2 regions of the Arthrobacter sp. JUb115 genome follow, and region 2 is predicted to be linked to the other one. Evidence: predicted binding sites of a transcription regulator. Region 2 holds the regulator's gene; the other holds the start of a gene.

Region 1 (15,966 bases), on a different contig from region 2:
GTGAAAGTTCCTGAGTTATTGCCGTCTTCAGTAGCGAAGGTGACGGATTCCAATTCCGGCGAGGCCTCGCCTACGCTTTCGAACATGATTCGGCCCATCATGCGCAGCTCATCCTCGTTGGTTTCGTAGCTTTCCCGCATCTGGGTTCCAAACTTCATGCTGTTATCCAAGAAGATATTGATGGCACCAGGTGCTGGAGATTCCCAAGAAGTCATTAGGTTGTAGGGATACAAGAAGCCTTTGGTGGACTTGATGCCAGAGTTTTCTTTCCACATCTCAATTTTGGAATCTGCCCAGGCCTGTCCCGAATTGGCGTTGGCGTCCAACTCCGCGGGTCCAGGCTCGGGGGCGGTTTCACCGGGTTCACCGGTTTCGGCCGCGGGCTGTGCCGCCGGAGTGGAGCCAGCGACGGAAGCCGCCGTCGAATCGGCTGGCGCTGCTTGTTCGGGAGCTGCATTGCACCCTGCTAGAAGCAAAGCCAACGATGACAGGGCAATGACCGAACGGGTGCGCAAGAATAACTCCTCATTATCGATGAATGGTCAGTCTATACAGGCCAGGCAGCGAAGGGAGAGCTGTTACGAGAATTTGGCAAAGGTCCGGATCGCACCGGGACGGAAATCCGACGCTTCCGTGAGCCCCATGGATTCGTAGAAGGCACGTTGCCCGGGTTCATCATCGGTGATCAGGACCAGCTGACGCACATGCTCATATTTCACTAGTACGGCAGAGAACAAAGCACGGCCTACGCCGGTGCGATGCGTAGATGGACGCACCAGGATGTCCTGGACGTAGCAGATGGTGGCATTATCCGAGACCACGCGCACAAGGCCGATTAACTGGTGGTCTACGTCGTAGGCGTAGATTACGCATGCTGAATTCTTCAGGCCTTCAAATAGTACGTCTGGGTTGTCTGTATAGGCGCTCCAGCCCACCGCGTTGTAGAGCGAGAGTATTTGTTCCTCGGAAGGCACCTTAGTGGTGGAGAGTTCCATCGAGTCCTTTTACTGTTGCGGGGAAACCGAAAGGATCTCTGCGTTGCCCAGCAACGGGTGCTTCACCAGTTCTGTTTCCAATGCGTGGATGATGGCTTGGGCGGAGTCGCCGTTGTAAACGAACACCGGGCCATCATGCCGGTAGTAGACATCCTCATGCCATCCGATTTCGCCGTCACCCAATGCATGCTGCAGGGCCCTGACTGTTGGCTCCAGATCCGATTCCGATTCGGCCCCAAGCCTGGTTCGAAGCAAAACGTACTCACTGCCGCCTACTTCGGTGCGTTGTCCATCAATAATCAGCCAGGAACCATGCTCAAGTCCTCCATCGATGAGCGAAGAGAGCAATTCGGAAAACAGCTTCTTCGGTTCGGGGGTGGCCACTTCAAGGTCAATGTCGCTGGAGATCGGCTCCTCGGCCGCGTCCAATGTGGTCTTGGCGCTGATGATGGTTCCGGAAGACTTGTATTTGGGCAACAATGTATCGAGCAGGCCCGCTTCATGATCTTTGCGCAGGCGTTCGGTCATCGGCTGGGCAAAATGGATCTGCACCCGGTGAGTCGAAGCCTCCGATGATTTCCTGGCGAACAGCGACATGTCCTCAGTCCTCGTGTGGGTCGGAAATGCAAAAGACGATTCCGTAAGGATCGCGCATAATGGTCCAGCCAAAACTGGGATCTTCGGTGTGGTCCTCAACGCGTGTTGCGCCAGCGGCTGTGCAACGGGCGACTTCCTGCTCGCGGCTGGTGCTTGCTTCCAAGTCGAGATGAACCCGGTTCTTGCCGGCAGTGATCTCATCAACTTTTTGGAACCCCAACCTCGCGCTGAAGCCAGGGACGCTGATCATGGTGAACCCCGGGTACTGGCCCAGATATTTCCCGCCCAGAACAGCCCTCCACCAAGCCGAGGCAGCTTTCTCGTCAAGGGCATCAAGGGTGATCATTCCAATGTTCGCCATGCAGTCAAAGGTACCGGGAGTCTTCCTGCTTAGCTAGAGGTTGACTGCATTTCTGCAGCTGACTAGCGCACTTTCTAAGTGAAGAAAAGGGGCTTGCTTGGCCGGGACGGAAGTCCCGAGCAAGCAAGCCCCTTTATGGGCTATGCCGGCCTAGCTATCGAAGTAGTTTGGCGCGTGCTCGTTGTGAGCAGGTGGAGTCGGCATCTCGACTTTCTTCTGCACCTTCAGCATGCCAGCGGCGTAGTCCACCGAAACGGTGTCACCAGCGGCAAGCGAATCACTGATCAGCAGGTCGGCAATGGCATCCTGTACCTTGCGCTGTACCAGCCGGCGCAGCGGGCGGGCACCGAACTCGGGGTCGTAGCCTTCGTTTGCCAGCCACTGCACGGCAGCGTCGCTCACCTCCAGCTTCAGCTCCTGGTCCACCAAGCGAGCTTCGGTCTCGGCGATGACCAGCTTGACGATCTGGCCAATCTCGGACTGCGAGAGCTTGGAGAACAGCAGTACCTCGTCCAGACGGTTCAGGAACTCTGGGCGCATGAACTCGCGTACCTTGCCCATGACCTTGGCCCGGATTTCTCCAGCCTCGCTGGTGGCATTGGCGGAGGTGAAACCGAAGTTTCCGGCCTTGTTGGCCAAGTACTCGCCGCCGAGGTTGCTGGTCATCAGGATCAGCGTGTTGGAGAAATCGACAGTGCGCCCGGCTGAGTCGGTCAACCGGCCGTCATCGAGTACCTGCAGCAGCACGTTGAACACGTCCGGGTGGGCCTTCTCGATTTCATCGAGCAGCACGACCGAATACGGGTTGCGGCGGATCTTCTCGGTCAGCTGGCCGGGCTCGTCATGGCCGATGTACCCCGGAGGTGCTCCGATCAGGCGCGCCACGGTGTGCTTCTCACCGTATTCGCTCATATCGACGCGAACCAGCGATTCGGCCGAACCGAAGAGGTTTGCAGCCAGGGCCTTGGCCAGTTCGGTCTTTCCGACGCCGGTGGGACCCAGGAAAAGGAACGAGCCGATGGGGCGACCTGCTGGCGACATTCCGGTACGGTTGCGACGCACGGCGCGTGCCACAGCGGCAACGGCATCGTGCTGGCCGATGACCGAAGCATGCAGGGAATCTTCCAGCGAAGCCAAGCGTGCCTTGTCATCTCCCGAGATGCGCGAGGTGGGGATGCCGGTGGATCGGGAGATCACTTCCGAAATCTGCTTCTCATCCACTACCCGGGTGACCCCTGCATCGCCGGCCTCCTCAGCAGCCTTGATGCGCGCGGTCATCTCCACGATGTGGTCACGCCATGCGCCAGCTTCTTCGAATCGTTCCTCGCCGATAGCGCGTGACTTCTCGCGCTCGGCGTCTACCAATTCGGCACGCAGGGACTGCACATCCTCGGCATCTCCGGCAGCGATGGACCGCCGGGCACCGGCGATATCGATCAAGTCGATGGCCTTGTCAGGAAGCTGGCGGTCGTTCAGGTAGCGGGCAGAGAGCGTCACCGCGGCCTTGAGCGCTTCGGGGGTGTACTGCACCTGGTGGTGATCCTCGTAGGATTCGCGCAGGCCGTCCAAAATGGCCAGTGCAGTTTCCTCCGACGGCTCGGCGACAGTAACCTTGCCGAAGCGCCGAGCCAGCGCGCTGTCCTTCTCCACCTTGCGGAACTCATCGAGCGTAGTGGCGCCGATCATGTGCAGCTCGCCACGCGCCAAACGCGGCTTGAGGATATTTGCGGCGTCCATATTGCCGGACTCGCCAGAGCCTGCACCGACCAGCAGATGCATCTCATCGATGAATATCAGCACCTGCCCCTCGGCTGCGGCTACCTCGTCGAGCAGGCCGGTGAGCCGCTGCTCGAAATCTCCGCGGTAGCGGGTTCCGGCGAGCATGCCCGGAAGATCAATGGAGATCAAGGCCGCATTGCGCAGTTGGGCTGGTACCTGGTCATCGATGATGGCGCGGGCCAGGCCTTCGGCAATGGCGGTCTTGCCCACGCCGGCCTCGCCAATCAGCACAGGGTTGTTCTTGGTGCGACGGGCCAGGATTTCAATAACCTGATCCAGTTCCTCCTTGCGTCCGATCACCGGATCAATCTGGCCGTCGGAGGCCAGCAGGGTCAGATCGGTTCCGTAGCGTTCGAGCATGGACACGTCGGACTCGGAATCGGACTGGTTCTGGGCATCGTTTTGGCCACGCTGGGCCTGCTCCATGGCGGCTTGCTGCAAGGACTGGCCGGTGATGCCGTGCTGCGCCAGGAGCTGGCTGACCGGAGATTCCGGGTTGAAAACGAAGGCCAGGAAAAGATGATCAGGGTCGATGTAGGTCGAACCGTAGTTACGAGCAACCTGATAGGCGTCAAAGAGGCTGCGCTGAGCTGCCGACGATAGGTGGGATGGTTTCTCGCCCTTCTCCTGGGACTTGGGCATGCGCGCGATGGCATCTGCACTCAAAGCCTCGATGTCGATACCCATGGCGGTCAGGTGCTCGCCGACTGGTTCGGTGCGCAGCAGGGCCATCAGGAGGTGCAGCGAATCAATCTCGTCGTGGCCATGCTCCTGGGAAATCGCTGCCGCGGTGGCTACCGCTTCGTGGGTGCGGGCGGAAAGCAGGCGCGTGAGGTCGATGGGACGTGCTGCCTGGGCACGTGAAGACAGGAATCGAGAGAGGAATTCCTCAAACGAGCCATCTGACGGTGCGCCGAAAAATGCTGGCAAGTGAGCCTCCTAATAGAAACTTGAGCGGTCTATGCTCATGTTCAACGCATATGGCGCGCAGATATTCCCGAACCAGCCGGGCAAGGTGTCAAAGAGGTTGACTTCACACTAATAGCTGGAAAGCAGGCGCTAGTCTTTCGGGATTTCGATAAGGCCCATACGCGCGGCCGCAACCAGGGCCTGGACCCGATCGCGAACATTCAGCTTAACGAAAATCTTCGCCATATGGGTTTTAACCGTGGTTTCGGAAATAGTCAGAGTTCTTGAAATCTCGGTATTGTTTAGCCCGCGTGCGAGCAGTTTTAGAATCTCGAATTCCCGATTGGTAATTCCCAAGTCATAGGCCAGTTCTTGAATGTCTTGGGAATTATCCCGGTAAGCTTCGCGAACCGCAGAAACTAGATCAGAAGAAACCGACGGGGAAATGGCTGCAGTTCCTTGGTGAACGGCATGGATCGCATGAATAATTTCATCTGGTTCAGAGTCTTTTACCAAGTATCCGCTGGCCCCAGCGGTCAGTACCGGAACCAGATAGTCGTCCGAAGAAAAGGCGGTAATGGCAAGCACTGAGGGGCTGTCTTCGGCAGATTTGATTGCTTTAGTAGCGCTAACCCCGTCCATTATCGGCATCTGCAAATCCATGAGCACAACGTCCACTTGATTGCCGCTGCAATACTCGACGGCGGCCTGTCCATTTTCAACAGAATTAACCGTTACAATTCCGGGGTCTGTTGCTAGGATTGTGCCCAACGCATGCCGAATTAGAGGTTCATCATCGACAATAAGGACCTTTATTTGTTCCATCTGATTCCTCTGATTCGATGTGGGTGGCCTCATGTTGGCCTGTTCACCTGAAAGTATATAAGTTGATCTGATGTGGAGTTTGTTATGAAGGGTTTGAAAATGCTGGCCGTAGCAGCATTAGTTCTGGCACCATTGACCGCCGTGGCAGCTCCTGCATCTGCTGCGAGCTCTCCAGCCTCCAGCAGTGGCAACGTTGCTACTCCTGCTGGCTTTGGCTCAGCCTTCTCGGAGTGGTTCTGCAAACGCTACGGCGTCGCCTGCCCATAACGCGGTTTATTTGACTTGATCATCTGAGCCGGGAATTATTCGGCATATGAATGGACGACTAAAGGACACCCTGACCAAGCTCTTCGCTGGTCGGGGTGTCATTGTTTGGACTGGTATTGCGGTTCTGATCGCTGTTTCCAGTAGTGAGTTCGTGACTCTGCTGGAAGACGGATTTAGTGGTTCGTCGGATATTTCGGTTCGAGGCGCGTTGCTCGGCGTAGGACTGTGCGCAATTCTTGCGCTTGGTCTTCGCTGGGTTGCCGTATCCGTCGGATTGTTTGTGGCAGTTGCCTATTTCTTCCTCACGGACGGCGCCTTGTTCTTCTGGACTGTCGTTTCATTCATGATTTTTTCGGCGCTGGCAGCTACGGCCAGTGCCATGAGTGTTAGGGCCTTATTCCTAACCTTGTCCGCAGCGTGGATGGTGCAGTTCGGCATCCAGTCCGGGCAAGACGCGGTTCTGCTTGTCGGGATTGCCCCGTTGACGGCGATGGCGTTCTTCTTAACGAGGAATATTTACTTGCTGCGCGAGAAGAACGAGCTCGCTCTTCGGCAAATGCATACGGTCAAAGAGCAGACTCGTCTTGCTGTCGACCGGGAGCGAAAGAACATTGCCCGGGATCTGCACGATATTGTCGCGCATGACATCACGGTCGTGGCCATGCAGTCGAAGGCCGCGAAATTCGCAAACGATGGGCAGAAGGCCCTCGAAGCTCTGGATGTCATCGCCAAACTGAGTACTGAGACTTTGCACGATTTACGCCTGATGCTCAATGTCCTGAGGGCTGATGGGACCATGGCAGATCCCTCGTCCCAGGGCATTGATAAGCCGGCCGCTACTACTGTTTACGCGCTTCAGGGTGCAGAACTTTTCGTTCAGAGGCTAAAAGAGGCAAATTTCGAGGTGAGCTCCACCACTGACGAGAAAATTTCCGAATTGCCCCGTTCTGCACAGACTGCGATTTATCGGGTCATGCAAGAAGGTACAACAAATGTGATAAAGCACGGTGCCTTGGGCGGGAAGTGCACCTTCGAACTCACGGTCCAAGGGGCAGAGGGCATCCTGGAAATTACTAATCAGATAGGGAATTTCGACAAGAAGGCGAGTGGGTTGCCCGAAGGCGGGACAGGCCTGATTGGCATGGGTGACAGGATGCGTGCATTTGGTGGAAAGTTTGCAACCAGTTCCGAAAACGGTGTTTGGGCACTGCGCGCAAGCATCCCGTTCTGACCCCTGCCCTCCTACTAAAGTATGATTTCGGATTTTCGCAGGACGCGATAAGTTAGTCATGTATCGGTGAAGACCGATCACCGGGAAGGTACTTGGTGGTGTTTTGCGAGTGGCATCACTAAGGATCCGAGGGTGATTAAAAGGTACGTTGCATTGCGTAAACGGACTGATCTTTCATCGGCGCTGTGCCCCCATCGCACGCCGTTGTCTGTCAGTAATGCAACGTACCTTTTATAACTTAAACCCAGCCCGTGTTTCTGCGTTCTGCCTCACACCTCAGGCCGGAATGGGCCTGCGTGGCGGGGTGTTGCGCCTATGGAGAGCATTTCCTGTCTGGGAAGCGAGAGCGCATGAGTACCCAGGCGGATACGGTTGTTTGGCAACAATAAGGCCTGGCCGTGGAGCCTAAGGGCGGCTTTGATAGCAAGACGGCAGATGCTGCGATCAACGCAGAAGCAACCGCAGATTCTTTGGCCGTGAAGGCCGGCGAACCAAGCGGGGCCCATGGTTCGATCGCCTGCCGTGGTACGACGCCGAGCTGGCCACGCGCAGCGCCTAATCGATGAATCAACGGCAAAGGGTGCGAGAACTCGAATTAGCTCTCGCACCCTTTGCCGTTGCTGGTGGTCTAAACCTCGGAGGCCTCTGCCTCTTGGGTGTCTTTCAAAACGTGATCAGAAACCTTGGCCAGCGCTCGTTCCAGTGAAGAACGCAAGACCACAGGAATCGTGATCTCGTCATTAATCTCGACAAGGCCTTCGCGTTCGAAGACGCGCAGCAGGGACTCGACCTGGGGGACAACCTCCTCAAGGCTGGCAATCAGGTGATGCTGCTCGGCGGGAAGGTCATCTTCGGTCGGAACTTGCAACGCGAACTCGGCACGTGGCGGTGTCGATGATGCGGCATTGCTCAACACGCCGGCCAACATCTCGGCGATCTGCGCCTTGCCCGGCTGCTCCAAGGTGTTGATCAGGATGTGCGAGTAGAGAACCTCTGCAATCAGCTCCTTGACCAAGCGGGCGCCTTGTCCGCTGGATGCCAGCAGCGCATCGCTGAGCGACTCGGTTGGGGTTGCGTTCGGTTCCTGGTAGCGCAGCATGGCCGTGCCGATCAGGGCGTCCCAGTATGCCGATAGGCGTGGAATGTCGGCCAGCGAAGAAACGGCAGTGCCGTCTTCCGGCTCCCACTGGGCATCTTCTGGAACGCCGGCGGATTCATCGACCTTGACGAACAGGCCCAGCGCGCTGGCCGCATCCTGCAGCGTATCGCCGGTGAGTACGCCAGCTGGGGTGGTCGGCTTGCCTTCGCCAACCCAGCTGATCAACTCGCGAGCCGCAAAAACGAAGGGCATCGCTTCGAGGCTGCCGTTGGCCTCATCATCTTCGAGATAGGGCGCCACGATGGGTGAATCGCCAGCCATGCGGGAGAGGAACTCGAAAGTCTGCTTGAAGTCATCCACGCTTCCGCCGAAATTAGCGGTCGTGCCCAGGAAAGTCAGGTAATGCTTGAGGATCGCAGCGCTGGCTTCCGAAACTTCCTTGCCCAGCGACGTCAAGTGGCCCAACTGTTCACCCAGAATCGTCGGATCCAGGGTTTTGACGTCAACGCTCTGGCGCAACTGGGCATGCACGGTCAGCAGGGTAGTGAGCCCTTCGAGCGCTGCGCGGGTCTCGCTAGCTGCCTGGCCCTCTTCGTGGAAGTGGCGGAAGAGCGAGGACTTGAACGGCTGAAGAGCTTGGCGCACTTCGGATTCAAAAGGCACGCTGCTGGCGCCGGAACGGCGGGCTGGATGACCCTGGGCAGGCTTCTTCTTGGCTGGTTTACGTGAGGCCATGAGTGTGGTGCAGTTCCTTAGAAATGGCTGATCGGCGGGATTGGTAATTCGCTTCTCTCCAGTCTACGCAGGACGCGCTGGGGGCGAAGTTCCCGATGGGCGATAGTGATGCAGCCTCTGGGGAAAGTGCCCGTACGGGAGGAAGTACTTGTTGAAAGTTCGGAATAGGCAATCATTTACCGCAAGAAACACGAACCTCCTGCCGGTGTGGTGGCGCTCACCGTCGAATCGTCAGGACGCGTTGATTTTCCCTGAGGATCGCGCGACAGTGAAGACATGCGGGCTCGTGTGGAGAGGCCGTCGAAATGCTAGGAGAGTGGATCATGGCTGGAGTAGGCGTGCCAGATCATGTCGTTGTTGTAGGCGCTGGCTTTGTTGGCCTGTCGACCGCTTGGTACCTGCAGGAAGCGGGCATTAAGGTCACCGTCGTGGATCGCGGCGGCGTCGCGTCCGGTTCCTCTTGGGGTAACGCCGGCTGGTTGACCCCGGCCCTGACCCTGCCCATCGCGGAGCCTGCAATTTTCAAGAACGGCCTGAAGATGATGCTCGACCCGGCATCCCCGCTGTACATTCCGCTGAAGGCCGATGCCAAGTTGCTCCGCTTCCTGATCGGTTTTGCCTGGCACTCGACCCCGAAGAAGTGGGAAGAAGCCATGCGGGTCTACTCGGAAATCGGCGCAACCGGTTTGGATGCCTTCGACGAAATCGCGCAGGCGACTTCGGCAGGGCCGGGCGTGCAGGAGCCGACCAAGCCGGCAAATCCATTCTTGACCGGATTCACCTCGCTCAGCGACCGCGATGCGCTGCTGCATGAATTCGAGATGATCGAGAAGACCGGCGGCGAAGTTGATTACGAATTGCTCACCGGCGACGAGTTGCGCGGCATCGAGCCGACCCTGTCCAATAAGGTCGCTGCGGGCGTAGCCATCAAGAACCAGCGCTACATCAACCCGCCGAAGTTCATGGATTCACTGGCCGAATCCGTCATCGCCCGCGGCGGCGACATCATCGGAGCCTTCAACGTCACCGATGTGCGCGACAATCGCGGCTCGGTCACCGTCATCGGTTCCGAAGGCCGTTCAATCACCGCGGATCACGTGGTGCTGGCTACCGGTGCTTGGATGACCGACATGGCCAGCAAGTTCGGTGTGAACGTTGTGGTTCAGGCAGGCCGCGGCTACTCGTTCACCGTGGAGCCGGAACACATGCCAACGCACCCGATCTACTTCCCGACCCAGCGCGTTGCCTGCACCCCGCTGGGCGATCGTTTCCGCATCGCCGGCACCATGGAATTCCGCGACGCCAACCACAAGCTGGAGCCGAAGCGCATTGAGGCCATCGTTGCCGCTGCGACCCCGGTCTACCAGGGGATTAACTGGGAGAACCGCAAAGAAGAATGGGTGGGTGGACGCCCATGCACCGCGGACGGCATGCCACTCATTGGCCAGACCGGATCCTCGCGCGTGTCGGTTGGCGGCGGCCACGGCATGTGGGGCGTTGCGCTGGGACCGCTGACTGGCAAGATCCTGGCTGCCCAGATTGCTGGCCAGCAGGTTCCAGGCATCGCCCGGCACTTCAACCCCTTGCGCAAGGGGTTCTAAGCGTTTCGGTCCACACCCGGAACGAAATAAAACAACCGGCTTGCGGTGCATCATGGCGATGCGCTGCAAGCCGGTTTTCCTTTAAGGCTGTCTTTTACGCGCTTTAGGCATGGCGGGTTGATGTCCCGGCAAGGATCGCGCGGTAGCCTTCGGCAAATCCTGGATACTGCAGTTCAAGCCCGCTGGCTAGCAGCTTGGAATTATCGAGCCGGCGGTCGGCAGCACGTCGTGCCGGGGCTTGTCCTGCCTCTTCCGGCGCAGGCAAACCAAGTTCCTTGGCCAAAAACTGGTAGACCTCGCCTAGCTGGGCTGGGGTGCTGTCACTGGCCAGGTAGAGGCCAGCGGCTTGCTCTCCCAGCGCCGCAACGTGAACGATGGCCGCGGCCAGGTCATCGCGGTGGATGCGGTTGGTCCAATGCGAGCCCGCGGGAATCTGTGCGGCTCCGGCAGTGACGTGATCGATGAGCCGGGTGCGGCCCGGGCCGTAGATTCCCGACGCCCGCAGGATTGTTACCGGCAGGCCGCTGCCGGCGAGCGCTGCCTCGGTGTGCGCAAGGACCTGCGCGGTGGGGCTAGCTGGGGCAAGCGGTGCTGATTCGTCGACGAGTTCTCCGTTGGCGCCGCCCATCACTGCGGTGGAGGAGATGTAGATAAGCCGGCGAAGATTGGGGCATTGGGCTGTCAGCCGTGAAGCCAGTTCTTTGGCGACCTGCAGATAGCCGCGCGTGTAGCCATCGGCATCGCGGGTGGCTGGCACGGGAGTGAGCACGACGATTTCGGTCTGCGGATCGATGCTTGGCCACTGGGCGGCATCGAGCAGGTCTACGCTGTGGCCGGTAAATCCTGCGGGCAGCTTCTGGCTGTTGCGCCGCCAGCCGGTGACGCGATGGCCCTCCTGTTGGAGCCGCAGTCCTGCCTCGGTGGCGACATCTCCGCAGCTGACCAGTAATACTTTCACGAGACTCCTTTGGCGCAATATGTCCTCGGAGGCGAATCCCCCTACCCATAGACTAGAACCTTTAGGCCAGCGTGGCATGCGCGCGGAGGAAGGGGGCCAGGTGCAGTCTTCGGTGCGTTGCGTCCTGTTCTGCGTGGTTGCATTGCTCTCCATGCTCGGCGAGGGCATGGCGGTCTTTGCCTTGACCCTGGAATCCGCGGATCAGTTGGGGTCCTGGGGCGTAACCGCGTTGTTCCTCGCCGGCTTGGTTCCGCCGATCCTTGCCGCTCCGGCTATAGGGCGTTGGGTGGACGGGTCAGCCCTTGTCCGGGTGTGGATCCTGTACCTGTGCGTGCATGTGGCGATTTTCGCGGTGATGGCCATTGCCTCCAATATCTTCGCGAGCCTCGCCTTGATGCCTGTGGCCAGTATTTGCGCGGTGGTTAACGGAGCGGTCATTTTCAAGATCATTCCGCGCATCCGCGGAGGCTTCAGCATTGCTCGTGCCAGCAGCTTCCTTGTCGTAGCGACGTCCCTGGCGGGAATCATCGCGCCGACGATAGCTTCACTCGTCTTCGCGAAAGCGGGGATCGGCGCGGTGCTTTGGTACGCGGCGGCAGGATTCCTGGCACTGGCCCTGGCGGCCATCTTCCTGTCCCGCTCGCAAGCCGCCAACGGGAAAGGAGCAGACGCAGGGAACGAGCCGGATCCGGGTGGACCGGTATCGCCCGGTGGAGCTGCATTGACGCGCAATCCACAATTGCGGATCTTGCTGCTCCCGGTGGCAGCGATCGTGCTGTTTACCGCAGCAGAAGGCGTTTCGGGGGTGTTCTACCTGCGCGGGATCACCGATAACGACACTGGATACGCGGTATTGCTCGGTGCCTGGTCCGTGGGCGCAGTGTTCGGTTCCCTGCTGGGAGGCAATCGCCGCTTCGGTACCCGAAGCGCCTTGCCGATTCTGCTCGGCGGAGGGCTGGTGGGCGCCGCGATCCTCACGGAAGGGCTCTGGGCCAACGCGGCTGGCCTGGCCTTGGTGTTCCTTGCCGGCGGGCTGGGCAATGCACTGCACAATACCGGAGTGCGAACAGCCATTTACGAATACGTGCCGGAATCCCGCCATGGTGCTGCTTGGGCGCAGCTGCGGATGCTCATCAACATCATGGTCGCATTGGGCTATCTCATCGGCACCCCGGGATTGCTGATTGGCCCGGCCAGGGCAATTATCGTGATCTCCGGTGCCGCGACGCTGCTGGTTATCGTTGTATCCGCCGCGCTGTACAGCTGGAAAGCACAGGCCAGGGTCCATGGGAGGACCTCTGCCACGGAGTCCCGGGGCTAGCGCGCTCGCCGGAAACATGAAGGTTGCTGGATAACACGCTACAATTCAAGTATTCGAATATTTGTACTAGAAAGTGGTGGGGTGTGGCTGAAGAACAGGAGCTGATGCCTCCGGGAGCAACCCAAGGGCCGGTCCAAGCGGTATCCGCGATGGGTTTCCCCTCGCCAGCACGCGATTATTTTGACGGCGGACTGGACCTGAACCGGTTGCTGGTCCGTGACCGTGTCTCCACTTTCATCATGCGCGTCTCGGGCCACGCCATGCGGTCAGCTGGTATCTTCGACGGCGATGAAGTGATCGTGGACCGATCGCTGGCCGTGCGCCACGGCTCTGTGGTCATCGTCAACCTCAACGGGCAGATGCTGGTGCGCCGCTGGCAGATTGACGGCCACGAGGTTGGGCTGCTCAGCGATGAATCGCCCCTGCCCGTAGTACTGGCCGAAGGCGATGAGGTCAGTGTCTTCGGCGTCATTACCAGGTGCCTGCATCATGTCCGCTGACCACGTATCCCTGGTGGACGTCAACAATTTCTACGTCTCCTGCGAGCGGGCCTTCGACTATTCGCTGCGCAATCGTCCCGTGGTGGTGCTGTCGAACAATGACGGCTGCGTGGTGGCCCGTTCCCAGGAAGCCAAGGATCTGGGCATTCCTACTGGAGAACCCTTCTTCAAGGTCCAACGCTATATGGACTCCCACAACCTTGCGGTGCGGTCGAGCAACTATGAACTGTACGGGGATATTTCTGCCCGTGTCATGGAATTGCTCGGACGCTTCGGGACCTGGCACGAGGTGTATTCCATCGATGAATCTTTCGTCGGCCTGGAAGGCAACCTGGAGCAGGTGCGCAGCACCGCGGCCCAGATCCGTGCCGCCATTGACAAGACTATCGGGGTGCCAGTCTGCGTGGGTGTCTCATCCACCAAGACCCTGGCGAAGCTGTCCAACCATATTGCCAAGCACAATCCGGGACTGGGCGGAGTCTGCGTCCAGCAGCTCATGGATCCCGAGGTCCTGGGCAGTATCCTGAACCGGGTTCCAGTCACCGATGTCTGGGGTGTGGGCCGCAAAACCGGTGCCAAGCTGGCAGCCATGGGCATTGAATCCATCGCGGACCTGCAAGCAGCTGACCCATTGGCGATCCGCAAGAAGTTTTCTGTCGTCTTGCAGCGCACGGTCTTCGAACTCAACGGGCAACGTTGCATTGGTCCGGTGGAGGAACGCGCGGATCGCGGCCAGGTCATGTTCACCCGTTCCTTCTCCACGCCGGTGCGCACCTATGAAGCGATGGAAGAAGTCATGTCCATCTATGCGCAGAAGGCTGCCGGCCGCTTGGCGCGCGAAGGCCTGTACGCTTCATTGCTTACCGTCACCGCGGGCACCAGCCGCTTCGCCCGGGGAGAAGCCTCATTCCCCAGTGCCCAGGTGCGCCTGCCGCGTCCGACGCGGGATCCCATCGTGCTCAGCAAGCTGGCAATTGCCGCCATGCGGGATCTGATGAAACCGGGAATGGACTATGTTCGCGGGGGAGTGATCCTCTCCGGGCTCAGCGATTCTCCGGGCGAGCCACAGCTGGACCTCTTTGGCCAGAGTCCCGATCCGGCTGCCGAGGAACAAGAGAACGTCTCTTCGGTAGTCCAGGATATCTCCCTTCGATTCGGTGCCAAATCCATTGGCCTGGGGCATGCCGGGATGGCCAAAATCCCTGAATGGTCAATGAAACGAGAGCATATTTCGCAGCGCTACACCACCGACTGGGATGAACTGCTGGTGGTGCGTGCCTAGCGTTCTGCCCATGGCAAAAGGTTCTCGGCTCTTCGGCAACTTCGCAGTTTACGGTGGGAGGATGATTTCATGACTACCCGTGCCAAGCAGCTCATGTCAGTCGGAATCCTGATGACGGTGATGCTCGCTAGCTGCAGTGCGCCGAATGCCCAAGAACCAGCTTCGAGCACGTCCGCGGGCAGCTCCAGCAGCCCGAGCAGTACGAGGACTCCTGCGCAGCAGGCAACTCCCAGCCCGTCCGGCAACTCCGGGGCAGAAGAAAGCCCATCGCCTAGCCGCAGCCAGGAACCCTCGCTGCGCCAGCAAGCAGAAGCGCTGGCCGACGAGCTGAGCGCCAGCGAACAGGCAGCGAGCCTCGTGATGGCCGGTGTCGCGGCAACAGGAGCAACCGCTGCGGAAATTTCTGCGATGAAGAAGCAGGGAATTTCCAATGTCTTCCTGCGTGGCCGTTCGCAACTGCCGGTGAAGCAGACCGCCGCCCAGGTCCAGGAAATTACCCAGGCCTTGGAGTCCGGCATTCCCGGGCAATTGCCGGTCTGGGTGGCCACCGATCAGGAAGGGGGCTTTGTCCGGGTGCTCCAGGGCCCCGGTTTCACCGAACTGCCGACTGCGTTGACGCAGGGAGGGTGGCCTGTATCGAAGCTGGAGCGTGAAGTGGGCGCCGCCGGGAAAGAACTGGCTGAAGCCGGCATCAACGTGAATTTGGCTCCGGTGGCGGACGTTGTTCCTGCCAGTATCGGCACCGGCAACGCACCCATCGGCTACTTTGGCCGCGAATACGCGCATGACGCCTCGGGGGTCTCCAAGGCCATTTCGACGGTGAACGAAGCGCTGCGCTCCGAAGGCGTGCAACCGGTAGTCAAGCACTTCCCTGGATTGGGCCGCGTCGCTGGGAACACCGATACCAGTACCAAAGTGACCGATACGAAGATCGATGCGGACTCCAGCGATCTGCAGCCATTCGAGCAGGCTATCGAGCAGGGCAAGTCCTGGGTCATGGTCTCCAACGCCCGCTACTCCCGGCTCGATGGAAAGAACGATGCACCGTTCTCTTCGAAGATCATCACCGGATTGCTGCGTGAGCAAATGGGGTATGGGGGAATCGTGATTTCCGATGATCTCTGTGAAGCCAAGCAGGTCGGCTACCTGCCGGTGGGCGAGCGCGCAGTGAAGTTCGTGGCCGCCGGCGGAACTGTTCCGCTATGCGTTAAATCGGCTCCGGCCATCACCATGGCGAAGGCCCTGGCCGCCGAGGCCAAGGCCGATGGGAAATTCGCGGCCAAGGTCAGAGAAGGCGCAGTACTGGTTCTCGAAGAGAAGCTGCGCATGCAATAAGCTGCACGGCTGGATCTTAAAGGTGTAGGCCCGGGGCTCTTCCTTACTCGCTAGGAAGTGCCCCGGGCCTGCTCTTGGGAGGTGGAAGGCCTACTTCTTGCCCTTCTTCTTTCCGTCAGTTACTTCCAGAACCTGTGCACGGTCATCATTGCCGTTGTGCAGGTGAAGCAA
Region 2 (15,966 bases):
TGGAACTTGCGCTTCGTTTCCATGAGGTGGCTCCTAGCTGCCGCTTTTCCCGCCCGCTGGAAGCGTTGAAAGCGGATGAATGAAAAATTTTTTCAGGACGGGAATTATTCTCTCACCACCGCAGTTGAAATGAGCAGAACGCAAAGTTGAGTCACCTTCGCTCAAGTTGATTTGACAGCCGAAAGTGGCTGAGTAAACTTGAGTGCAGAACGCTCAATGAGGATAAATGTCCTCAGCGTTAGTACTTTCAACCAAGGCAAAGGAGAGCCATTATGTCGCGTGCCGTAGGTATCGACCTAGGAACCACCAACTCCGTCGTTTCCGTGCTCGAAGGTGGTGAGCCAACCGTTATCGCAAACGCGGAAGGCAACCGCACTACCCCGTCGATCGTTGCTTTCTCGAAGAGCGGCGAAGTCCTGGTTGGCGATATCGCCAAGCGCCAGGCCGTCAACAACATCGACCGCACCATCGCATCGGTCAAGCGTCACATGGGTACCGACTGGACCATTGACGTTGACGAGAAGAAGTACACCGCTCAGGAAATCTCGGCTCGTACCCTGATGAAGCTGAAGAACGACGCTGAGTCGTACCTGGGCGAGAAGGTCACCGACGCGGTGATCACCGTTCCTGCATACTTCAACGACGCAGAGCGCCAGGCCACCAAGGAAGCTGGCGAGATCGCCGGCCTGAACGTCCTGCGCATCGTCAACGAGCCAACCGCAGCTGCGCTGGCTTACGGCCTGGAAAAGGGCCAGGAAGACGAGCTCATCCTGGTCTTCGACCTCGGTGGCGGCACCTTCGACGTTTCCCTGCTGGAAGTCGGCAAGGACGACGACGGCTTCTCGACCATCCAGGTCCGCTCTACCGCAGGCGATAACCGCCTGGGCGGCGACGACTGGGATCAGCGCATCGTGGATTGGCTGCTGGCCCAGGCCAAGGCCAAGGGCGCGGACCTGTCCAAGGACAAGATCGCGCTGCAGCGCCTGAAGGAATCTGCTGAGCAGGCCAAGAAGGAACTGTCCTCGGCTACCAGCACCAACATCTCGCTGCAGTACCTCTCGGTGACCCCGGAAGGCCCAGTGCACCTGGACGAGCACCTCTCGCGTGCCAAGTTCCAGGACCTGACCAAGGACCTGCTGGAGCGCACCCGCAAGCCATTCAACGACGTCATCGCCGAGGCAGGCGTCAAGGTTTCGGACATCGCCCACGTGATCCTGGTTGGCGGTTCCACCCGCATGCCAGCCGTTGCCGAACTGGTCAAGGACCTGGCCGGCAAGGAAGCGAACAAGGGCGTGAACCCAGATGAGGTTGTCGCCGTGGGCGCAGCGCTGCAGGCAGGCGTGCTGAAGGGCGAGCGCAAGGACGTTCTGCTCATCGACGTCACCCCACTGTCCTTGGGTATCGAGACCAAGGGCGGCGTGATGACCAAGCTGATCGAGCGCAACACCGCGATCCCGACCAAGCGTTCGGAGACCTTCACCACCGCCGAGGACAACCAGCCTTCGGTATCCATCCAGGTCTTCCAGGGCGAGCGCGAGTTCACCCGCGACAACAAGGCGCTGGGCACCTTCGAGCTGACCGGTATCGCACCGGCTCCTCGCGGCATCCCGCAGGTTGAGGTCACCTTCGACATCGACGCCAACGGCATCGTGCACGTATCCGCCAAGGACAAGGGCACCGGCACCGAGCAGTCGATGACCATCACCGGTGGTTCCTCGCTGTCCAAGGAAGACATCGAGCGCATGGTCCAGGAAGCTGAAGCACACGCCGAAGAAGACAAGGCACGCCGCGAGGCCGCTGAGACCCGTAACGCCGCTGAGCAGGCTGCCTACTCCGTAGACAAGCTGATCAAGGACAACGAAGACAAGCTGCCTGAAGAGGTCAAGACCGAGGTCCAGGCTGACGTCGACGCCCTGAAGGCTGCCCTGGAGAAGCAGGACAACGACGACGAGGTCAAGGCCGCGTTCGAGAAGCTGCAGGCATCGCAGACCAAGCTGGGCGAGGCAATCTACGCCAACGCGCAGGCCGAGGGCGCCCAGGCTCCTGAGGGCGAGCAGGCACCGAACGCTGATGAAGACATCGTCGACGCCGAGGTCATCGACGAAGACGAAGCCGACAAGAAGTAAGGAGTTTAGGAATATGTCCGAGGCAAAGGACCAGAACGAGAACTCCGGCCAGGAGCCGGAGAACCAGCCAGAGGCCGCCAACGAGCAGCCAACCGCTGACGCCCTGGGTCAGGCCGAGGCGATCCTGAACGAAGCTGCTGCTGGCGCTGAAGCCGATTCGGCGCAGCCGGAAGAGGCCGGTGCGGTGGAAACCGAACTGCGCAACGACCTGCTGCGCCTGCAGGCCGAATACGTCAACTACCGCAAGCGCGTGGAACGCGACCGGGCCGTAGCGCGTGAAAACGCCGTGCAGTCAGTGCTCAACACCCTGCTTCCGGTGCTTGACGACATCGATGCGGCGCGAGCCCACGGCGACCTCGCCGACGGCCCGTTCGCATCGATCGCCAACAAGCTGGATGGAATTCTGGCTCAGCATGGCCTGGAGCGCATCAACGAGGCCGGCGTGGAATTCGACCCGAACATCCACGAAGCCCTGCTTCGCCAGGCTGTTGACGAGATTCCAGCCGACCACGTGGGACAGGTGCTGCGCACCGGTTACCGCAAGGGAACCATCATCCTGCGTGCAGCTCAGGTGCTGGTAGCAACCGGCGAATAGCCACGAATAGCACAATCGATACTGCCCACTGCCGAGTCTTCGACAGTGGGCAGTGTCGAATTGGCACTGAAAGGATGGGGCCCTGATGGCAAGTCAGGACTGGATCGAAAAAGACTTTTACGCCATTCTGGGCGTCTCCAAGGACGCCAGCGAGGCGGACATCAAGAAGGCGTACCGCAAGCTTGCGCGCAAGTACCACCCGGATACCAACCAGGGTGATGCGGCCGCTGAAAAGAAATTCAAGGACATCTCCGAAGCCAACTCGGTGCTTTCGGACAAGGAAGAGCGCGAGCAGTACGACGCGATCCGCGCCATGGGCGGCGGAGCGCGATTCTCTGCTGGTGGCGGACCGGGCGGCCCCGGCGGGCAAGCCGGCTTCGAGGACATCTTCTCCAACCTCTTCGGAGGCGGCGGAGCGGGCCCACGTGGCCGCGGCGGGCAGCCGGACTTCTCCGACCTCTTCGGTGGTGGCGGCGGTTTCGGTGGCGGCGGCTTCGGCCAGAGCGCACCACCGCGCAAGGGTGCTGACCGCACGGCGAGCACCACGATTTCCTTCTCCGGATCAATTAAGGGCACCACCATTGGCCTGCGCGAGCAGAATGGCGAGGTCATTGACGTGCGCATACCGGCGGGCATCAAGGATGGCCAGTCGGTGCGCGTGCGCGGCAAGGGCCAGCCTGGTGCTGCCGGCAACGGCGACCTGCTGGTCAAGGTCAAGGTCAGCGAGCACCCGTTCTTCAAGCGCGAAGAGAACAACATCCGCATCCACGTGCCGGTGACCTTCGCTGAAGCGGTGCTTGGAGCAAAGATCCACGTACCGACCCTGGACGGGGATTCCGTTGCGGTGAAGGTTCCCGCTGGATCCAACTCCGGGCGCACCTTGCGTCTGAAGGGCCGCGGCGTGAAGACCTCCAAGGCCACCGGCGATCTGCTGATCGTCCTGGATGTCGCGATTCCGCAGAACCTCTCGGATGCTGCAAAGAAGGCCGTGGAGGACTTCGCATCAGCCACCGAGGGCGAGGATCCACGAGTGGATTTGGCTGCCAAAGCCAAGCTCTGAACCCAATAGGCTGTCTTCCCTGCCCCGTCATCGAATTGGCTGGGCAGGGAAGATAGACTCGAAGGCAATAGGGACCGAATCCAAGGTCCTTGCAGAAAGGTGGTAGAAGCAACGTGAACGGGGAGTACCTGCGACCTGTCTTCGTCATTTCCGTCGCCGCGCAACTTGCAGACATGCATCCGCAGACGCTGCGCCAGTATGACCGCATTGGTTTGGTTTCGCCCAGCCGCCAGAGCGGAAAGCAACGCCGCTACTCGCAGCGCGACGTATCACTGTTGCGCCAGGTGCAGGCCCTGAGCAAGGAAGGCGTCTCGCTCGAGGGCATCAAGCGCATCCTGGACCTGCAAGATCAAGTCGCCTATCTGCAAACCGAAGTCAATGGGCTTCGCCAAGAACTTTCCGCCGTACGCCAGGGCCAATCTCGCATCTTCGCTGCGGGCACCGCTGGAGGCGACATCGTTTCGTTGGCTAGGGGCATGCGCCCTGAACGCCGTGAACCGACCGTGACGCTGTTTACCGCGCGCCGCGCTATCGGACGCTAGATCCGTCCGTGCCGGGCCAAGCGCGCTTCCAATTGGGTGCGCACGGCAGGCCATTCGTGCGGGAGTATTGAGAACATCACCGTATCGCGCAGGGTGCCGCTCTTTGGATCATATTTGTGATTGCGCAGCACGCCATCCTGCTTGGCGCCGAGCCGTGCAATCGCGGCGCGTGAAGCGGCATTGTGCCAGTGCGTGCAGAAAGCCACTGAATAGCAATCCAGTTCCTCGAAAGCCCGGCGCAGCAGCATGAACTTGGCAGCTGGATTGATCCCGGTGCCTTGGGCTGGCATGGCCAGGAACGTTGAGCCGATTTCCACGCGGTGATTTGCCGCGTCGATATTCAAGTAAGTCGTGGCCCCCACCGCTTTGCCGGTGGACAGGTCGATGATCGCAAAGGGAGCCATCTCGCCAGTTTCCTGCAATGCCAAGCGGCGCTGGATATCCAAGCGCATGGATTCGGCCGATGGAGTGGTGGCAAACCACGCTTCATCCAACTGGCCGTTGGCTGCGAGCTGGATCAGATCCGGGGCGTGGTCCATTGACAATTGTTCTAGCCGCACCCCGGCATAGTCCATTCTCGGAGCTTGGGCGTAGTGCAGACTTTGCGCAGAAGAAGAGGCCATGGAATCCATCCTATGGATTCCATGGCCTCTTCAATGCTTTATTTCGGCGACTAGCCGATGCGGGTGTACGCCAGATCGAAGACCAGACGACCAGCCTTGAGCGCCTTGCCTTCGAAGCTGGTCAGGATCCGGCGCTCGAAACGCGGGGCCCAGCCACCCTGGGCATCGGTGAATTCTGGCTCGGGGTCGAAGCCTTCCATGCCCTCGCGGCGCACCTTGGTCAGGTTGCTCTCAGTGCCGGACAGATTGCCATGATGCTGGTTCTCGAAGTCCGGATGGGCTTCGAGGACTTCGCGCATTTGCTCGGCGTAGTTGGACCAGTCGGTGGCCAAGCGCAGGGTGCCTCCCGGCTTGAGCACGCGGGAGACCTTGTCCAGGAACGAGGCCTTGATCAGGCGACGCTTATGGTGGCGCGGCTTGTGCCATGGATCTGAGAAGAAGATCCAGATCTCATCGGCGCTGTTCTCGTCCAGCATGACATCCAGAACCTCTGGGGCATTGGCCTGCACTGCGCGGACGTTGGTGATGCCGAAAGACTCGACCTTCAGCATCAGCTGGGCCAGGCCCGGACGGTAGACCTCAACGGCGAGGTAGTTGCGCTCGGGATCATCCTTGGCGGCGTTGGCGATGCATTCGCCCAGGCCGGTGCCGATCTCCACGATCAGCGGTGCGGTGCGTCCGAAAGCCTCGGCAGGATCGAGCTGGAAGTCATCGGCAACCGAAGTGTCGGCGATCTTGCGGGGCGGCTCAATGACGTACTGATCGGCATTGCGCTCCCAGGCGCTGGCACGGCGGCCCTGCAGGCGGTTGCCGCGGCGCACGAAGGATACCGGCTCGGCACGGAAAAGGTCTGGGTTCCTAGGGGCAGTGCCGTGGGCTGGGCGCTGCTGCTCGCTCGATTCGCTCATGATGATTAATCCTATCCGAGCAAGCTGCTTCGATGCTTGCCGAACGGTAGGGGATTGGACACCCCTAGAAGAAAATCGGGGGGATCCCCGATGGAGTAAAACAGGCAAAAGACAGAGAATATAACCATGACTGATTTAGTGCGCGGTATTCTCAACATTATTTGGCTGCTTTTCGGCGGCCTGTGGCTGGCCTTGGGCTACGTGTTGGCAGGCATCATCTGCTGCGTGCTGATCGTGACCATTCCATTCGGCATCGCCTCGTTCCGCATTGCCGGCTATGCGCTGTGGCCGTTTGGCCGCACCGTGGTCGACAACGGCCCGGTAGGCGCGTTCTCCACCCTGGGCAACATCATCTGGATCATTTTTGCTGGTATCTGGATTGCCGTTGGGCACGTGGTAACCGCGATCCCGATGTTCATTTCGATTATCGGCATCCCGCTGGGGATCGCAAACTTGAAGATGATCCCGGTTTCCCTGATGCCTCTGGGCAAGGTCATTGTGCCTTCGGACTATTTCATCGGCGGTGTTCGCCGCTAGGCTGCGCCAAGACAGCGAATGGCTGCCAACCCTTGATGGGGTTGGCAGCCATTCGCTTTATGTACGAACCTGATCAGCTCTTGAGGTACTCATCGTGCTGGCGGTGCGCTTCGGCGACCTCGACACGGATCTTGTCCACGTCCTTGGCCTTGTCGCGGTACTTCTTTTCCATGGTTTTCACATACGCTTCTTCCTCCACCAAGGCGCGGTAGATGCGTTCGCGTTCGACCGCGTCCGAGGTGTAGCTCAGGTCGTTGTAGCTGTTGGCATGGCGGCGCAGGTTGCCGATGGCAGTCTGGGCCTTACCTGCCTTGCTGAACAGCGAAGCGAGAATTGTCAGCACCAGGACACCGATAATGACGCTCAGCGACAGGCCGGTGCTGATTTCAATGACCATCACGTGCTCACCATCATTGATGAATGGCAAGTTGTTCTCGTGCAGTGCATGCAGGATCAGCTTCACGCCGATGAATGCCAGGATTGCTGCCAACCCGTAGGACAGGTAGATCAAGCGGTCCAGCAATCCGTCGAGCAGGAAGTAGAGCTGGCGCAGTCCCATGAGCGAGAAGGCGGTAGCCGTGAACACGATGTAGACGTTCTGGGTGAGTCCGAAGATCGCAGGGATGGAATCCAGAGCGAAGAGAATATCGGTACCGCCGATGGCCACCATGACCAGCAGCATCGGAGTCAGGACCTTCTTGCCATCGATCTTGGTGAACAGCTTGTCGCCGTCATAGTTGTCGGTAGTGTGGAATAGCTTCTTGGCGATCCGGATGATGAAGTTGTTGGCCTCATCGGATTCGTCATCCTTCTTCAGCAGGTTGCCTGCGGTCAACAGCAGGATCAGGCCGAACAGGTAGAAGACCCAAGCGAACTGGTTGATCAGCGCCGCGCCGACAAAGATGAAGGCGGTACGTGCGATCAGCGAGAAGACGATGCCGAAGAGCAGGACTTTCTGCTGGTCTTCGCGGGGTACGCGGAAGCTGGCGATGATAATCAGGAAGACGAACAGGTTGTCGACCGACAGGGCCTTCTCGGTAATGTAGCCGGCAAAGTACTCGGCACCCATGTCGATTCCGCCGAAGACCAGCACCAGCACACCGAAAACGAGGGCCAAGCCAACATAGATGCTGGACCAGATGGCTGCTTCACGCAGCGATGGAACGTGGGCCTTGCGGATGTGGAAGAAATAGTCGAAGGCCAGAAGGGCGAGAATCACGACAATCGTGATGCCCCAAATCATAGGGGAAACTCCCATAGGGATTCCTGCTTTCGTAAGTAGCGCGCGAACGCATCTGAGTAAGTCTCTTCACCGACCCCGGGGCTGGCCGCAAAACCCGGCAGGACCATGAAGTCCTGCGTATTGACGGATTCAACGATTATGAATACTCCCTTACGTTCTACCAGCTTATCCTGATGCGATGCTTCTGGAAAAATCTTGGTCCGTGGATGTCATGATGATCTGTAATGTACTTTGTCTTTGTGCAGTTGGGTAGGCGTCAATAGCAATTCGAAGAATGCACTTTGCTTGGAGCAACGTGGGCTAGGGGCAGGAACTAGGCGCTGCTAGAGCGACTTGTGCATCTTGATGCTGGTGGTTTCATATCCAAGCGATTCATAGAGGCCGCGAGCGCTCTGGTTGAATCCGAACACATTCAGCCCCAGGGTACGTGCGCCGTGGGCACGGGCGTATTCTTCGGCCAAATTCATGGCCTGGCGTCCGAACCCCTTGCCGCGGTGCCCGGGGTCGACAACTATGTCCCAAACCCACCATGAAGCCGGATCGCCTGAGGTGTCGTGGCCGATCCAGACATAGCCCACATCGCCGAAAATGCCATGCTCCAGGGTGAATACCGCATTGGTGCAACTTGGCAATCCGGTGGGAAAGGCCCGGGTCATGGCCCGGTCTGCATCTTCCTGCGCCTTGTGCTGGGAACTGCCAGCGGCAACAAGGTCCGATACGTACTCGGCGGTACTTCGTGCCATCCACGAATGGAATTCTTCAGCGGGAAGCGGGTGGAGTTCTAATGGCATGCCCGGAGTCTACCGGTTGAGGGCGGCACGCTATTTCCGCGCGGCCAGGATTTGTTCACGCAGGATATCTGCGTGTCCGCAATGCTGTGCCAGTTCACGCAGCATATGCAGCTGGATCCAGCGCAGCGGCAGCGGTCCACGCCGGTTGCCTGAGAAGACGTCATCTCCTGTTTTGCCTTCGACTGCTTGATGCGACAGTTCGATGGCTTGGGCATATTCGTGCCGAATCGAATCGATGGTGTCGGAAGCCTCCAAGTCGAATGATTTGCTGGGCGAAGAGGCAATGCCCAGCTCTGCACGGCTCCGGCCGGTGGCTGCTTCACCGAACCAGACCCGTTCCACGAAGATCGCATGTTTCACCAGCCCGAGCAGCGTGGTCTTGGATTCAACCAACTTCAATCTGGCTTCGGCTTCACTCAGTCCGCCGGTGCAGGAAAGCAGCATCTGCCGGTGCTGATCGATGAAAACTTGGACCATATCATCGTGGGTCAGTGAAAAAATGTCTTTGGAATCCGGGTTGGCCATGCCTTATCTTAAGTCGGCAAATCGTCAGTGACAAGGTATTTTGCCTCTGGGGCAAGTGAAATGGAAAATCTTTCGAAAATCTTGCTCTAGCTGGAATACGAAGAGTGCGAGTAGAGTTGAGTTAAGTACACTCAAGTTTATGGGTTCACCCAATTAGAGAAAGGATGCGCGTGGACACCAAACTCACCACTAAGAGCCAAGAAGCCCTCTCGGCTTCCGGGATGAACGCTTCAACCGCAGGCAATCCGCAGATTGAACCTGCGCACCTGCTGAAGGCCTTGCTGGACCAGCGCGACTCCGTCGCAGTCGCCCTCCTGAAGACCGCCGGATTGGATGTCGACGCGCTTTCGGTCAAGGCAAGCGCTGTCATCAACGCATTGCCTTCCAGCTCCGGCAGTTCAGTGGCCCAAGCCCAGTACTCCCGACAGGTGCTGCAGGTTGTGAGCAACGCCCAAGCGGCTGCCGCAGAAATGGGGGACACCTACGTCTCCACCGAGCACCTGCTTATCGCCTTGGCATCAGACCAGACCAAGGCCGGCGACGCGTTGCGCGAATTCGGGGCCACCCGCGAACTGCTGGTGGGCACCTTGCCCACCATCCGCGGCGACCGCAAGGTCGATAATCCGGATCCGGAGGCCACCTTCCAGTCCCTGGAGAAGTTCGGCACCGACATGACCGCCCTGGCGCGCTCGGGCAAGCTGGATCCAGTCATCGGCCGCGACCGCGAGATCCGCCGCGTGGTCCAGGTGCTCTCCCGCCGAACCAAGAACAACCCGGTGCTGATCGGCGAGCCAGGCGTTGGCAAAACCGCTGTCGTTGAGGGGCTTGCCCAGCGCATGATCGCGGGCGACGTGCCGGAATCCCTGCGTGGCAAGACCCTGATCTCGCTGGATCTGGGCGCCATGGTCGCCGGCGCCAAGTACCGTGGCGAATTCGAAGAGCGGCTGAAGTCGGTATTGGAAGAGATCAAGGCTTCGGACGGCCAGATTGTCACCTTCATTGACGAGATCCACACCGTGGTCGGCGCCGGAGCCTCCGAAGGCGCCATGGACGCGGGGAACATGCTCAAGCCAATGCTCGCCCGCGGCGAGTTGCGCTTGATTGGTGCTACTACCTTGGACGAGTACCGCGAGAACATCGAGAAGGATCCCGCCCTGGAACGCCGCTTCGCACAGGTGTATGTCGGTGAGCCCAGCGTGGATGACACCATTGCCATCCTGCGTGGGTTGAAGGAGCGCTACGAGGCGCACCACAAGGTTTCCATTGCGGACTCCGCCTTGGTGGCAGCATCCACGCTGTCCAACAGGTACATCTCCGGCCGCCAGCTGCCAGACAAGGCCATCGACCTGGTCGATGAGGCCGCTAGCCGCCTGCGCATGGAGATCGACTCGGCTCCGGAGGAAATCGATGAGCTGCGCCGCGAGGTGGACCGGCTGACCATGGAGGAGCTGGCGCTGTCCGATGAAACGGATCCAGCTTCGGTGGAACGCCTGGATGCGCTGCGCAAGGACATGGCCGACAAGAAGGAACAGCTGGACGCGCTGAACTCCCAGTGGGAAGCCGAGAAGGCTGGCTTGAACCGCGTCGGCGACCTGAAGGTCAGGCTCGACGAATTACGCAGCCAGGCCGACAAGGCCCAGCGCGAGGGCGACCTGGAGCAGGCCTCTCGCCTGCTCTACGGGGAGATCCCAACGCTGCAGCAGGAACTGGATGCGGCGGCAGCTGCCGAAGCCGATAAGGCCGATACGCACACCATGGTTGCCGAGGAAGTCACCGCGGATGACATTGCAGAAGTCATCTCGGCGTGGACCGGTATTCCGGCCGGGCGCATGCTGCAGGGCGAAAGCCAGAAGTTGCTGGATATGGAAGAAATCATCGGGCAGCGCCTGATGGGGCAGAAGCAGGCTATTGCCGCTGTCTCTGACGCCGTTCGCCGTACCCGCGCCGGCATTGCCGACCCGAACCGGCCTACCGGATCCTTCCTGTTCCTGGGTCCTACCGGTGTCGGCAAGACCGAGTTGGCCAAGTCCCTGGCTGACTTCCTCTTCGATGATCCACGGGCGATGGTGCGGATCGACATGTCCGAATACTCGGAGAAGCATGCGGTTTCGCGCCTGGTCGGTGCCCCTCCGGGCTACGTAGGGTATGAAGAGGGCGGGCAGCTGACCGAAGCTGTGCGCCGCCGCCCGTACTCGGTGATTCTGCTGGACGAGGTGGAAAAGGCGCATCCGGAAGTATTCGATATCCTGCTGCAGGTGCTCGATGACGGGCGGCTGACCGATGGCCAAGGCCGCACCGTGGACTTCAGGAATACCATTCTGATCCTCACCTCGAATCTGGGTTCCCAGTTCCTGGTGGACCAGAGCATGGAAGACGAGGCCAAGAAGTCAGCGGTGATGAGCGTGGTCAATGCATCGTTCAAGCCGGAGTTCTTGAACCGTCTCGATGAGGTCATCCTCTTCGACCCATTGAGCATCGAAGAGCTGGGCAGCATCGTCAAGCTGCAGATCGACCTGCTCGCACAGCGCTTGGCCGACCGCCGCTTGAACCTGGAGGTGGATCAGGCCGCCAGCGATTGGCTGGCCCTGACCGGTTACGATCCTGCCTACGGCGCTCGTCCGCTGCGCCGCCTGGTGCAGCGCGAGATCGGAGACCGGCTGGCCAAGGAGATCCTGGCTGGAACGGTGCAGGACGGGGATACTGTAGGGGTCACCCTGGACGAAGTTGGCGACAAGCTCAAAGTTGCCAAGAAGGCCTAGGAGCCTGGCAATGGCGAGGGCGTGAACGGATGGAATCCCGTTCATGCCCTCGCCATTTTTCCTGAACGCAGACTTAGCTGTCGGTGGTCTCCTGTGCCTTGGACGGCTCCTCTTCGGAGTTCTCCGATTCTCCATCCGTAGAGCCCTCTGGCAGCAATGAGTTGCGGACGTCGCCCTCGGACAGGCTCAGGAAGCACGAAACGGTGCGGTCGCCTTGGCCCCAGGTGCTCTCCGAGGGACGCGAGAAGTGATAGGTCCAGGTGGAGTCCAGCCCTGCACGAGGATCCAGTGACACCGATTTGCACAGGTCTTCGGATTGGGTGAGCAGCACGTTGGCTCCCGGGTACTCCTCGCCAGTGACCTGGAAGATGCCGATCAGTTGGGCATTGTGGGAGGAATCACAGGTTACGACCGTCTGCGGATCCAGTGGTGAATTGAATCCGCGCAGGCAGTCGCCTTGCTCCAACTGGGTTGGAGGCATCTCGGTGGCAACAATGCCGTCGAGGCCTGGATTCTCGTTGCGCTCCACGTTGTTCGCAGTTGGCGAAGCAGGGGGATCCACTAGTCTCAACACCACGAAAACCACTGCCGCGGCCAGTGCGAGAACGGCGACAATCATCAAGGCCCATTGGGCACTTTGACGCTTGGGCTTCTCCGGTTCTGGCTGCAATGGCGGCAAAGCCGCCTGCGGCTCGGGCAGATTGTTTTCCACCACCTGTTGAGCTCCTTCGTGGTTGGGTCGGGCGATCGCTCGCCGGCTCAATACATAGTCGTTGGACTAATCGACAGTCTAGCGGTTTCGGAGGGTGTTGCATTCAGCGCTCGCCGGTGAATCGTGTTAACCTTTAATTACGAAAGAACTGATCACATATTCGGGGGCCTTCATCTTTTCAAGGTGGACCACCTCCCGACTCTACTGAAAAGAGGGGGTCACGCCATGGGGCGCGGCCGTCAAAAGGCTAAAGCACAGCGTCAGGCGCGAGATATCAAGTACTACTCGCCGTCCACTGACCTTTCGGCACTTGAACGCGAGTTGGGCGTTCAGTCCGATCATCATGCTCAGAACACTGAGCGTAATGATTCATCGTATGACGAAGAATATTCGGAATACGACGAGCTGACTAAGAAGTACTCGGGAGATGACGAAGACGAGTAGCCTCGTCTTCTGATGCCGGGAGTCCTTGGCTCAGAGTGCCACACCTTAAGCATTGAGTGGTACAGCTCTTCAGTACATTTTGCGACAAGCCGCAGCGACTAAGCTAAATTAGCTTTTAGTCGTTGCGGCCTTTGTCGTGCCCAGTAATTGTTAGGTGGAACGTGAGCACTCCAGAAGAGCTATCCATCCAGATGGCGCATCATTCGGCCATCCGGTCGATGCAGCGCATTGTCGAGCAGCAGGCACCTGAATCCCCGGAAGCTGAAGCGCGTGCCGGGGTGCGCCAAATGCTTTCCGCTGGCGGGGTCCTGGTGGTCACCGGAGCCGGTGTTTCTACCGATTCCGGAATCCCCGACTACCGGGGACCCAACGGTTCATTGCAGCGCCACCGGCCGATGACCTATCAAGAATTCCGATTCCGTCCTGAAGCCCGGCAGCGCTATTGGGCCCGTGGCTACGTCGGCTGGCGCCATATGGACAAAGCCGAGCCTAACCACATTCACCAGCGCTTGGTGCAGTGGGAAGAGCACGGGAAACTCAGTGGAATCATTACGCAGAACGTTGACGGGCTGCACCAGCAGGCCGGATCCAAACGGGTCATTCCGGTCCATGGCGACTTGTCGATCGTCCGCTGCCTGGACTGCGGGTACAGCGAGAACCGCAATGACTTTGATCTGCGCCTGCAGGCGGCCAACGAAGGCTATTTGGAAGCCGTGGAAATCGACCCCAGCGCGGTGAACCCCGATGGGGATGTGGAGCTGCCCCAGTATCTGGTTGACCGGTTCAACATGGTGGCCTGCTTGAGCTGCGGCTCGCTGGCCCTGAAGCCTGATGTGGTGTATTTCGGCGAGAACGTTCCGGTTGAACGCAAGGAACGCATTGCGGCACTGGAAGCGGAATCCACATCGCTCTTGGTGCTGGGCTCCTCCCTTGCAGTGATGAGCGGGTACAAGATCCTGTTGAACTTCGTCAAGCGGGATTTGCCGGTGGCGCTGATTACCAACGGCCACGTCCGCGGTGAACAAAAAGCAACCTGGCGCTGGCGTGTGCCTTTGGAGCACGCCCTGAAGCAACTGGACTAGCAGGCCGGTATTTCGTCCCGCAAGGGACACCAATGAAGCGTGCCAAATGCTGCTCTGGGCACTCAGCCCGGCAGGAAGCTCGCACTGGTGCAGCACCACCGGCAGCATTGCCTGGCGCCTGGAAGCCGGGCAAGAGGGCTCCGGTCAACCCTGCATCCCCATTCGCATGGCGATGGCGTTAAAGAACCGATGCGCCGCACTGGGATCAGTGCGGCGCATCGGCAAGGAAGCGGATCCTGCGAGTACTACTTGGCGTAGTTGCCGGTCAGCAGCACTGCGCCGCCGTCAACGCCCTTGGCTCCCTGGACGTAGTCCAGTCCGGCATCGGCTGCCGCTGGATCGATATTCTCGACGCCGCCCATGACCCAAGCTCCCATGCCAGCCTTGTTCAGCAGCTCTACGGCACGATCAGCTACAGCTGGATCAACAACAGCAACCATGCCCACACCCAGGTTCAGGGTGCGCTCAAGGTCAGGCTGTGGCACGTTGCCCAGCTGGGCGATGGTGGAGAAGACTGCTGGCAGGGACCAGGTCGAGCGGTCCACACGGGCCATCAGGCCCTGGGGCAGCACGCGAGCCAGGTTGGCAGCCAGGCCCCCACCGGTGACGTGGCTGAAGCCGTGCACGCCGAAGTTCTCGCCGTCGTTCAGCTCGCCCACCAGATCCAGGCAAGCGGTGGTGTAGATGCGGGTCGGAACCAGCAGTTCCTCGCCCAAGGTCTTGCCGAACTCTGCAATTTCGCGTTCCAGCTCCCACTTGGCGTGGGCGATGACGCGGCGCACCAGCGAGTAGCCGTTGGAGTGGATGCCCGAGGACGCCATGCCGATGACGACGTCGCCGGCCCGCACGCGCTCCGGGCCCAGCAGCTGGTCAGCTTCGATGACACCGGTAGCAGCACCGGCAACATCGTATTCGTCCTCGGCTAGCAGGCCCGGGTGCTCCGCAGTTTCGCCGCCAACCAGCGCGGTGCCGGCCAGCTTGCAGCCTTCCGCGATGCCGCGCACGATATCCGCGATGCGCTCCGGGACGACCTTGCCGGTGGCGATGTAGTCGGTCATGAACAGCGGCTTGGCGCCCACCACGACAATATCGTCGACCACCATGCCGACCAGGTCCTGGCCGATGGTGTCGTGGATGTCCAGCTTCTGGGCGATGGCAACCTTGGTGCCCACCCCGTCGGTGGAGGTAGCCAGGTACGGCTTCTTGTAACCGGTCAGGAACGATACATCGAAGAGCCCGGCGAAGCCGCCGACCCCTCCGACAACGCCCGCGGTGTGGGTTGCCTTGATCGCGCCCTTCATCAACTCAACGGCACGGTCACCGGCCTCAACGTCAACGCCGGCACCGGCATAGGTGATGGAAGTTGGCTGCTGATCATTGCCGCTCATGGCAGTCGGTTCCTTTTCTGTTCTGGGCGCCGCATTTCCGGCGCCCTTTGCAACGAGATGGTTGGGATCGTGGAGGGGATTAGCTGTTGGTTTCGAACTCGGCATCAGGACCTGGCTCGCAGCCGCCCTGGTTGCTGCGCTCCAGCAGGTTCTTGCCGCGGCGCTCCTCGTTCGGCAAGGCGATCGGGTACTCGCCGGTGAAGCACGCGGTGCACAGGCGCTCGCGCGGCTGGCGGGTCGCTTCGATCATGCCGTCTTCGGAAATGTAGGCCAAGGAGTCCGCGCCGATGGAGGTCGCGATCTCAGCCACGGCAGCGCCGTTGGCGATCAGCTCGGCACGCGAGGCGAAGTCGATGCCGTAGAAGCAAGGCCACTTGACCGGAGGCGAGGAGATCTTCACATGCACCTCGGCGGCACCGGCCTCGCGCAGCATGCGCACCACCGCGCGCTGGGTGTTGCCGCGGACGATCGAATCATCCACCACCACGACGCGCTTGCCGCGCAGCACGGTTTCCAGCGCATTGAGCTTGAGCTTGATGCCCAGCTGGCGCAGGGTCTGCGATGGCTGGATGAAGGTACGGCCCACGTAGGCGTTCTTCACGAAGCCGTGGGTGAATGGAATGCCCGATTC

Evidence for each region. Region 2 encodes HspR, which represses chaperone genes until heat shock. Its sites were predicted from a motif close to AAGTTGAGTCNNNNNGACTCAACTT; they were not measured.
Region 1: a site for HspR is predicted at 4,680-4,704, ahead of EDF61_RS13165 (ATP-dependent Clp protease ATP-binding subunit). Genes of this name have one in related genera too.

What each region holds. Positions count from the first base shown of each region.
Region 1 is NZ_SOBS01000007.1:100,160-116,125, forward strand. It holds gene EDF61_RS13145 (hypothetical protein) at 1-326, opposite strand, end outside; gene EDF61_RS13150 (GNAT family N-acetyltransferase) at 579-995, opposite strand; gene EDF61_RS13155 (hypothetical protein) at 1,005-1,592, opposite strand; gene EDF61_RS13160 (VOC family protein) at 1,597-1,953, opposite strand; gene EDF61_RS13165 (ATP-dependent Clp protease ATP-binding subunit) at 2,104-4,662, opposite strand; gene EDF61_RS13170 (response regulator) at 4,792-5,466, opposite strand; gene EDF61_RS13175 (sensor histidine kinase) at 5,780-6,964, shown strand; gene EDF61_RS13180 (hypothetical protein) at 7,593-8,798, opposite strand; gene EDF61_RS13185 (NAD(P)/FAD-dependent oxidoreductase) at 9,122-10,399, shown strand; gene EDF61_RS13190 (NAD-dependent epimerase/dehydratase family protein) at 10,503-11,357, opposite strand; gene EDF61_RS13195 (MFS transporter) at 11,434-12,678, shown strand; gene EDF61_RS13200 (LexA family protein) at 12,762-13,178, shown strand; gene EDF61_RS13205 (Y-family DNA polymerase) at 13,168-14,460, shown strand; gene EDF61_RS13210 (glycoside hydrolase family 3 N-terminal domain-containing protein) at 14,530-15,795, shown strand; gene EDF61_RS13215 (S8 family peptidase) at 15,886-15,966, opposite strand, start outside.
Region 2 is NZ_SOBS01000003.1:89,636-105,601, forward strand. It holds gene EDF61_RS05895 (PLD nuclease N-terminal domain-containing protein) at 1-23, opposite strand, end outside; gene dnaK (molecular chaperone DnaK) at 273-2,126, shown strand; gene EDF61_RS05905 (nucleotide exchange factor GrpE) at 2,140-2,721, shown strand; gene EDF61_RS05910 (DnaJ C-terminal domain-containing protein) at 2,807-3,781, shown strand; gene EDF61_RS05915 (heat shock protein transcriptional repressor HspR) at 3,895-4,323, shown strand; gene EDF61_RS05920 (GNAT family N-acetyltransferase) at 4,320-4,946, opposite strand; gene trmB (tRNA (guanosine(46)-N7)-methyltransferase TrmB) at 4,997-5,854, opposite strand; gene EDF61_RS05930 (YccF domain-containing protein) at 5,981-6,391, shown strand; gene EDF61_RS05935 (TerC family protein) at 6,465-7,649, opposite strand; gene EDF61_RS05940 (GNAT family N-acetyltransferase) at 7,958-8,425, opposite strand; gene EDF61_RS05945 (DinB family protein) at 8,456-8,950, opposite strand; gene clpB (ATP-dependent chaperone ClpB) at 9,121-11,709, shown strand; gene EDF61_RS05955 (septum formation family protein) at 11,783-12,424, opposite strand; gene EDF61_RS05960 (DUF3073 domain-containing protein) at 12,647-12,865, shown strand; gene EDF61_RS05965 (Sir2 family NAD-dependent protein deacetylase) at 13,057-13,947, shown strand; gene purM (phosphoribosylformylglycinamidine cyclo-ligase) at 14,193-15,335, opposite strand; gene purF (amidophosphoribosyltransferase) at 15,415-15,966, opposite strand, start outside.